One region of the Clostridioides sp. LIBA-2809 genome, then DNA from elsewhere that is predicted to be linked to it. Evidence: riboswitches for the same ligand, from Rfam matches in the RefSeq annotation. Region 1 holds a riboswitch; each other region holds the start of a gene.
The links. Region 1 has a riboswitch for S-adenosylmethionine ahead of ACTG44_RS08720 (MetQ/NlpA family ABC transporter substrate-binding protein). Riboswitches for the same ligand answer to the same signal wherever they lie in the genome.

Region 1 (3,286 bases):
ATCTTCTTAAAAATCTTGACGAAGACTTATTTATTTTATGGAGGAATGAACCTTCTATAATTGTTGGAAAAAATCAAAATACACTTTCTGAAATAAATTTAGAATATATAAAAGAAAATTCTATACCTGTCGTTAGGAGACAATCTGGTGGTGGAGCTGTATTTCACGATTTAGGAAATATAAATTTTACATTCATAGCTTGCAATAATAATAGCTTTAGTGATTTCAGAAGATTCACTCAACCAATAATAGACTTGCTTAAAACATTAGATGTCAACGCTGAATTTTCTGGAAGAAATGACCTTCTTATAGATGGTAAGAAATTTTCTGGAAATGCCCAGTACAACTACAAAAACAAGGTAATGCACCATGGTACGTTGTTATTTTCATCTGAGATAAACGACCTTTCAAAAGCTTTAAAAGTAAAGCCTATAAAATTTGAAGGAAAGGGAATAAAATCTGTAAAATCTCGTGTAACTAATATAAGTGAACATCTAAAATCTAAAATGGATATACTGGAATTTAAAGATGCAATTATGGATTATTTATCTAAAACTAATATTGATAATACTAATTATTGTTTAAGTAAGTATGACATAGAACAAATAGAAAAACTTACTAAATTAAAATATGAAACTTGGGATTGGAACTTTGGTAATTCACCAAAATATACTCTTTCAAATGAGTTAAAATATTCTGGTGGAAATGTTGAGTTTAATCTAAATGTTGATAAAGGCATAATAACAACTATAAAATTTTTTGGAGATTTTTTTGGAAAACGTGATGTTTCATTTGTGGAAGACAAACTTGTTGGCACAAAGCATGAAGAAAATGCTTTAAGAAATGTTTTAAATTCAATTGAAATAAATGATTATTTCTTAGGTGCTGATACTGATATTTTAGTTTCTGGAATCTTAGGTGTTAAATAGAAATACTAAAGATTTTAAAATATTTATAAAATTGTGTTTACATATATAAAAAATCATGATAATATTTATAACATAATTAAAAATTGATACTTCTTATCCAGAGTGGTGAAGGGACTGGCCCTATGAAACCCAGCAACCAGTATATTTTTATATACATTGGTGCTAAATCCTGCAGTATTATACTGAAAGATGAGTCTAAATTAGCTTTTAAAGCCTGAGTTTAAACTCAGGCTTATTTTATTTTGCAGTGTGATAAAAGAGGGTATTTTATTTTTAACTAATCAATCATATTCAGGAGGGAATTTATATGAAATTCAAAAAATTATTAAGTTTATTATTATGTCTAGTTTTCACTTTATCTATAGTTGGATGCTCTAAAGCTAACGATGACAAAAAAATTGTTGTTGGTGCTACTTTAGTACCAGGTGGAGAATTATTAGAAGAATTAAAGCCACTTATCGAAGAAAAAGGTTATACCTTAGAAATTAAGAATTTTGATGATTACATACTTCCAAACGAAGCTTTAAATAATGGAGAAATTGATGCAAATCTATTCCAACATGAACCTTATCTAAAAGAGGCTGTCAAAGCTAAAGGATATAAAATAATGGCTGGAAAAAAACTATATGTATGCCCAGCAATACTTTACTCTTACAAGATAAAATCTATTGATGAATTTAAAAAAGGAGATACAATTGCAATAAGCAACAATCCATCTTCTTGTTCTAAAGACCTTAGATATCTTGAAAGTATTGGGCTTTTAACTTTACCTAAAGATGATGGACTAGTTAGTCCTAAAGATATAATCGAAAATCCAAAAGGCATACAATTTAAAGAATTGGATATTGCTCAGATTCCATCTTCTCTTCCAGACGTAACTGCTGCATTTATAGATACTACATACGCAGTACCTGCTGGTCTTGATGCTAAGAAAAATGGACTTTATACAGCTCCTATAAATGATGAGTATGCAAATCTTTTGGCATTTAGAACTGAAGATAAAGATAGTGAAAAAATTAAAGTTCTACAAGATGTTCTTACATCAGATAAAGCAAGAAGTATAATTGAAGAGAAATACAAAGGAATTGTAATTCCTGTTTTCTAGTATATTTAGTATAATTTTAATATTATTATTCTAATCTTGTTGAATATTGACTTGTTAAGTGCTACCATTTAAGTAAATCTATGTTTATGGAGGAAGATTACTATGGCTATAGAATTAAAAAAGGGACAAAAAATAAACCTTACAAAAAAAGAAAATAGTGATTTAGGTGAAATCTTAGTTAATTTAAATTGGAATCAAAAAATACAAAAAAAAGGTTTTTTTGGCTCTCTAAAAAGCAGTAATATAGATTTAGATTTAGGTTGCCTGTTTGAAATGAAAAATGGTGTAAAAGGTGCTGTACAAGCATTAGGTAATTCTTTTGGTAGTTTAGAGAATCCCCCTTTTGCTCAATTAGATGGAGATGACAGAACAGGTAGCAATACACAAGGAGAAAATATAAGAATAAATGGTAATAAAATAAAAGAAATAAAGAGAATACTTATTTATGCTTTTATCTATGAAGGTGTAGCTAATTGGTCTGAGGCTGATGGAATTGTAACAATCAAACAAAAACAAGATTCAGATTTAGTTGTTAAACTTGATGAACATAAAAATGGCTATAACATGTGTTCAATAGCATTGATAGAAAATGTAAATGATGAGACATTCAGTGTTGAAAAAGTCATTAAATACTTTAAAGGCCATAAAGAAATGGACAATGAGTTTCATTGGGGCTTAAAATGGGTTGCAGGAAGAAAATAAGTACATTATCAAGAGACTATGAGTAAATTCACTCACAGTCTCTTTTTTTTATAATTATTTACTTTCTAACTATTATGAACAAATTCTTTATCCAATATTTCTTCAAATTCTAACATGGGCATTGGTCTATAAAATACAAATCCCTGTACTAAATCACATCCAACATCTTTTAGAAATTCAACTTGTTCCTTACATTCAATACCTTCTGCAACTGTTGTAATATTCAATTCTTTTAGCATATGTATAATATTTTTTATTACTGTTTTTTCTTTATCTTTGTCTAAGCTAGCATTAAAAAACATAGAATCAAGTTTTAAAACATCAAATGGTAAATCTTTTAAGACACCCAAAGATGAATACCCTTTTCCAAAATCATCTAAAGAGCAAGTAAATCCATTTTTATGTAAGTCATGTATAATTTCCAAAAAGTGTTCTTGATTCTCAAAAGCAACACTCTCAGTAAATTCAATTTCTATAGTGTTTTGAGGTATATTATATTTCTTTTTTATCTCTGAATAAGTTTCCACAAAGTTGGTATTATAAAACTGTA
Region 2 (3,286 bases), 560 kb from region 1:
TATCAATTTTATGCTCTGAATTTGCATTTACAAAAATCGCTAGTTCTTCATCATCTATAATGTCATAGCTATCCACATATTTATCTAAACATTTTAAAATTCCATCTTTATCATATCCATCAAATCTAACTACAGCACTACATTCATCTTCTATAAGTCCACTTAAATCCAACTTTCCTTTTGAGAAAGACTTTATATTTGCATTTCTATTATCTATTATATCTATAATATCAGCATAGACAGCACTACCTGTTGCACCTCTTCCAGCTCCTTTACCCACAAAAGAAAGTTCACCTACTGAATCACCTACTAGAATCACTACATTAAACTCATTATCTATTTTTGAAAGCATATTATCATTATCAACCAATGCTGGTCTAACAAACCCACTTACTTCTCCTGATTCATACTTACTTCTAGCAACTAATTTTATCTTACAATTTAATTTTTTTGCGTATTCTATATCTTTTTCATCTATTGAAGTTATTCCTTCTAATAATAAATCTTTCCAATATACTATTTTTCCATAAGATAAAGTAGATAATATAGATAGTTTTCTAGCACTATCATATCCTAAAACATCTGCATCTGGGTTAACTTCTGCAAATCCCAATTCTTGTGCTTGTTTTAAAGCTACATCATACGGTAGATTTTCATCATACATCTTTGATAATATAAAATTACAAGTTCCATTCAAAATAGCATTTATACTCTTTATATTATTACCTTCTAATGATTCTATCAATGGCTTTAAAACTGGAATACCACCTGCTACAGATGCTTCAAATTTAATGCTAACATCATTTAAATTGGCTAATTCTATAAGGTCGCTACCTCTCTCTGCAAGCAAGTCTTTATTGGCTGTTACTACATGTATTTTTTTATTTAATGCTCTTGTTACATAATCAAAAGCTGGATTCAATCCTCCAATTACTTCAACTAGTATATCAATATCCTTATCAAATATATCTTCTATATCTGTTGTTATCTTATCAAAATACTTTTTAGACTTATGTTTCTCTTTATTTTTAACTAAAATTCCAACTATTTCTATATCTCTTTTTGAAGTATTATTTTCTATTAAATCAATTAATCCACTTCCTACTGTTCCATACCCTAATATTGCTATCTTCACTGTTACATACCCCCATCATTTTGATTATATTAAATTATTTATATGTATAAATATACTAATTAAAAAAGCTTGAGTATAAACTCAAGCCATATGACGGGTTTATACTCATCTTTCAGCATAACTGCTGCAGGATTTAGCACCAATGTATAATAAAATATACTGGTTGCCGGGCTTCATAGGGCCAGTCCCTCTGCCTCTCTTGATAAGATTGCTAATTTAAATTTATGTTTAATAGTATAATACAATTTTTGCCAATTGTCACTATTTTTTTAACTTATTTTACTAAAAGAATATATACTATTATCTAGCTGCTCTTTTAGTTGGTTTACCTTTTTTTGTAACATTATTATTTTTAACCTTGGCTTTTGCCTGTTCATGTCCTGGGAAAAGTATCTTAGGTTCCTCAACATTTCTCTTATAAATAGTAAATTTAAAACCAATAGCTTGCACAAATTCAGCTCTTAAAGCTTCACATACTGCATTAGCAGTTTCTTTAGCATCAAGACCTGCATTTTCTAGTATAGTAACTTTTACTAATTCTCTAACTCTTAACATATCATCTAATTGCTCTAAGAAACTTTCTGTGACACCTTCTTTACCAATTTGTGTAGTAGGTTTTAAAGTATTTGCCAAAGATCTTAAATACGCTCTTTGTTTTCCTTTTAACATATCCTCACCTCTATAATCCTATACTAAAATTAATTGTAAAATTCAAATTCCAATTCGTAAATTCTAACTACATCTCCATCCTCTATTCCCATTTCTCTAAGTCTATCAAACACACCTTGACTTTCCATAGCTTTTTGGAAATATTGAAGAGATTCCATATCATCAAAATTTACAGAATACATTATTCTTCTAAGTGCTTTACCTGTAACTACATACACACCATCTTCAATATCTATACTCAATTCTTCTTCAGTACCAATATCAAGTTCTGGTCTGTACATTTCTTCTTCTGAAACTAGTTCCACATCTTCTACTTCTTTTAAAAGTTTAGAGACATAGGCTATTACATCATCTATTCCTTGACGAGTTGCTGCAGACATTTTAAATACTGTATATCCTCTGCCTTCTAACTCATTCTTAAATGTATCAAACTTACTTTCATCTTCTAGTATATCAAACTTATTTGCAACAACAACTTGTGGTCTCTTTGAAAGCTTTTCATTGTACAATCTAAGTTCGTCATTTATCTTGTCAAAATCTTCAATAGGGTCTCTACCCTCTAGTCCAGATATATCTACAATATGTATCAATACCTTTGTTCTCTCTACATGTCTTAGGAATTCATGCCCTAATCCTATACCTTCAGAAGCACCCTCTATAATTCCAGGTATGTCTGCAAGTACAAAACTATCTCCAAACTTAGTTTGAACGACACCTAGATTTGGTGTTAGTGTTGTAAAATGATAGTTTGCAATTTTGGGTTTAGCCTTAGTTACCACTGATAGAAATGTTGATTTACCTACATTAGGAAATCCTAAAAGACCTACATCTGCTATCATTTTAAGTTCAAGAGTTACCCATCTTTCTTCTCCATCTGTACCAGATTTTGCAAAAGCTGGAGCTTGTCTTACTGCATTTGCAAAGTGTTGGTTACCTTTACCACCTATACCACCTTTTGCAACTACAGCTATATCTCCTTCTTTCTTTAAATCTGCCAATACAAGGCCTGTAGCCTCATCTCTTATTACTGTACCTGCTGGTACTTTTAATACTAGATTCTCTCCATTTTTACCAGCTCTTTTACCTTTGCTTCCGTCGCCACCATTTTGAGCTTGATATTTTTTTTGGTACTTAAAGTCCATTAGAGTTCTAAGACCCAAATCAACTTCAAATATGATGCTTGCTCCACGACCACCATCTCCGCCGTCTGGTCCACCAGCTGGAACATATTTTTCTCTTCTAAATGCTACCGAACCATTTCCACCATTTCCAGCCTTAACAAATATTCTTGCCTTATCTATAAACAAATTCTTCACCTACTTAATTAAAAACTTTTAATTAGCATTACCAAAAACACTATTATAAATTCATCAGTACTATAAGAAAAAGGAGTGCCTCAACACTCCTTTTATGTATATTACTCAGCTATTGCTACTGGATATATACTAACTTTTTTTCTCTTCTTGTCTTTTCTTTCGAATT
Region 3 (3,286 bases), 200 kb from region 1:
TTCACTTCTCTTTCTCTTAGAAATTTAAAGCTTGATTTAAATCAGCTATTAAATCCTCTACATTTTCTATTCCAACGGATAATCTTATTAGTGAAGGTAATACTCCAGATGCAATCAATTGTTCTTCTGTTAATTGTCTATGAGTAGTTGAAGCTGGATGTATAACGCATGTTCTTACATCTGAAACATGTGTAACTAAAGATGCTATCTGTAATTTCTCCACAAATTTCTTGGCATTTTCTAGCCCACCTCTTACTCCAAATGATAAAACTCCACTACATCCTTTTGATAGATACTTTTTCGCATTCTCATAATACTTGTTATCTTCAAGTCCTGGATAGTTAATCCAATCTACATTTTCGTGTTTTTCTAAAAATTTGGCTATTTTAAGTGCATTTTCACTATGTCTCTCCATTCTAAGGTGAAGTGTTTCAACATTTAAATTAGTAAGATATGCATTAAATGGACTTAAACAATTTCCATAATCTCTAAGTAGTTGAACTCGTGCCTTAGTTGCATATGCAGCATTTCCAAATTTTTGAGTATAACTTATTCCATGATATGTTGGGTCTGGTTCAACCAACTCTGGAAACTTCCCATTATCCCAGTTAAAGTTTCCTCCATCTACTATAATTCCTCCAACACTTGAAGCATGGCCATCTAAATACTTTGTAGTAGAATGAGTAACTATGTTTGCTCCATATTTTAGAGGATTACAAAGCACTGGTGATGCTAGTGAATTATCGACTATAAATGGAACATTCACTCTCTTAGCTACATTTGCTATTTTTTCAAAATCTATAACTTCAAGAGTTGGATTTGCAAGTGTTTCTGCAAACACAACTTTAGTGTTTTCATTTGCAAGTGCTACTATTTCATCTTCACTTGAGTCTAAGTCAAATGATATCAAATCTATTCCAAATTTTTTAAGACTAGGTCCTAATAAATTGAATGTTCCTCCATATACTTTTGAAGAACAAAGTATACTATCTCCTGATTTACATATATTTAAAACTGCTAACATATTTGCAGATTGACCTGATGACACAGCCACAGAAGATACTCCTCCTTCTAGTAGACTTATCTTTTCTTCAAAAGCTTGAATAGTAGGATTGCTTATTCTTGAATATATATGTCCATCAACTTTTAAGTCAAATAGTTCAGCAAGTTGGTCTATACTACTATATTTAAAAGTTGTACTTTGATATAAAGGTAAAACTCTTGGTTCTCCATTTCCTGGTTTGTAATTTCCTTGCACACATATTGTCTCTTTATTATACATTTTTGTATCCCCCTTAGATTTTAGTAAAAAATTAAACTATTTATCAGATGAGATTTAAAATAAATAAAGCCTGAGTATATAACTCAGGCTCTGTATAAGCTTAATTATACTCATCTCTCAGCTTTCGCCGCAGGATTTAGCACCAATGTATATAAATATACTGGTTGCCGGGTTTCATAGGGCCAGTCCCTCCACCTCTCTGGATAAGATTTATTTAATTTTTCTATGTTTTATATCTTATATATTTTTCCTAATTTTGTCAACTATTTTTTTAAAAATTTTCTTTTAATAAATTTTCCAATCTCTACTTGAACTACAGACATTATGGCTAAACTAATTGTTATAAGCCATTCTGAACCATTTAAAATAGTTAAACTGAATGCATTTCTAAAAACAGGTACAAATAGTATTACTGCTATTAGTAACGCAGAAGTTAAAAATGAAATTAAAAGAAATGGATTCTTACCATTATTTTTGTTAAACATGGAATCTGTATTTGAACGTTGGCTAAAAGCTCTTAACATTTGTGAAAATGCTAATACACAAAATGCCATTGTTTGACCTACAGCATGGTTTTCTATATTAAGACCAATTTTATATGCTAAAATAGTCATTATTGCCACAAATATACCTTGAGTAACTACTCTTTGTATAAGGTTCTTTTCAAACAAGGTCGTTGATTTTACTGGTTGATGCTTCATTATATTTCTACTTGGTGGGTCAACTCCAAGCGCAAGGGCTGGAAGTGTAGCAGTTGCAAGGTTTACCCACAAAATATGAACTGCTAGAAGTGGAGTATCCCAATTTAATAATATTGCAACAAACAATGTAAGTATCTCTGCTATATTACCAACAAGTAAGAATTGTATAACTTTCTGTATATTTCTATATACACGTCTACCTTCTTTTATTGCATAAGCAATCGTTGTAAAGCTATCATCCATTAAAATCATATCAGAAGAATCTTTTGCAACGTCTGTACCACTTATACCCATAGCTATACCAATATCAGCAGATTTTAAGGCAGGAGAATCGTTTACTCCATCTCCAGTCATTGCTGGTACTTCTCCAATTCTTTTTAGAGATTGTATAATTCTAAGTTTATCAAATGGGGACACACGTGCAAATACTGTAGCTTTTTTAACAGCTTCATCTAGTTCATCATCACTTAAATTATCAAGTTCATCACCAGATATAACAGTATTTCCTTCATTCCATATTCCTAATTCATGAGCTATTGTTGTGGCAGTAACTTTATGGTCACCTGTTATCATTATGGTTCTTATACCTGCTTCTTTACAAGTATTTACTGCATCAATTACCTCAGTTCTTGGAGGGTCAATCATACCAACCATACCTATAAATGTCAAATCATATTCTATGTTTTCATTATCTTCTTTTGGTATAGATGAAATCTCACGCTTCGCAAAACCAAGTACACGCAATGCATCTTTAGACATAGTAAGACATAATTCGTGTATATTCTTTTTATCCACTTCGGTAATATTTCTTTCGCCTTTTGATGTTAATATTTTAGTACATAAGTCAAGAATTTCATCTACTGCACCTTTAGTATAAGCAGTAATCTTTCCATCTATATTATGAACAGTTGTCATACATTTTCTATCAGAATCAAAAGGCTGTTCAAATACACGTGGATATTCTTCTTCAAGAGCTTCTTGATCTATTCCAAATTTGTTGGCCATAAAAATTAATGCACCCTCTGTTGGGTCACCTAATATTTCATCTGTTTTATCTGGATTAATACACGCATCATTACAAAGTGCACCAGCATAAACAATTTCTTTATATACTAGTGGATGTTTTTCAGATGCAGTGTCTATTGATGTAACTTTTCCAGACTCAAAATCTCCATTTACAGCAATATGTGTAACAGTCATCTTATTTAAAGTTAATGTACCAGTTTTATCGCAACATATTACTGTAGCTCCTCCTAATGTTTCAACAGCAGGTAATTTTCTAATTAAAGCATTTCTTTTAGCC

Region 2: another riboswitch for S-adenosylmethionine. It lies ahead of ACTG44_RS06075 (homoserine dehydrogenase); the one in region 1 lies ahead of ACTG44_RS08720 (MetQ/NlpA family ABC transporter substrate-binding protein).
Region 3: another riboswitch for S-adenosylmethionine. It lies ahead of ACTG44_RS09695 (O-acetylhomoserine aminocarboxypropyltransferase/cysteine synthase family protein); the one in region 1 lies ahead of ACTG44_RS08720 (MetQ/NlpA family ABC transporter substrate-binding protein).

What each region holds. Positions count from the first base shown of each region.
Region 1 is NZ_CP197004.1:1,820,437-1,823,722, reverse strand. It holds gene lplA (lipoate--protein ligase) at 1-929, shown strand, start outside; SAM riboswitch class I at 1,020-1,125, shown strand; gene ACTG44_RS08720 (MetQ/NlpA family ABC transporter substrate-binding protein) at 1,237-2,034, shown strand; gene ACTG44_RS08715 (TerD family protein) at 2,137-2,736, shown strand; gene ACTG44_RS08710 (putative bifunctional diguanylate cyclase/phosphodiesterase) at 2,802-3,286, opposite strand, start outside.
Region 2 is NZ_CP197004.1:1,258,650-1,261,935, reverse strand. It holds gene ACTG44_RS06075 (homoserine dehydrogenase) at 1-1,135, opposite strand, end outside; SAM riboswitch class I at 1,238-1,344, opposite strand; gene ACTG44_RS06070 (YhbY family RNA-binding protein) at 1,436-1,804, opposite strand; gene obgE (GTPase ObgE) at 1,834-3,111, opposite strand; gene rpmA (50S ribosomal protein L27) at 3,222-3,286, opposite strand, start outside.
Region 3 is NZ_CP197004.1:2,018,771-2,022,056, reverse strand. It holds gene ACTG44_RS09695 (O-acetylhomoserine aminocarboxypropyltransferase/cysteine synthase family protein) at 17-1,282, opposite strand; SAM riboswitch class I at 1,390-1,492, opposite strand; gene ACTG44_RS09690 (cation-translocating P-type ATPase) at 1,546-3,286, opposite strand, start outside.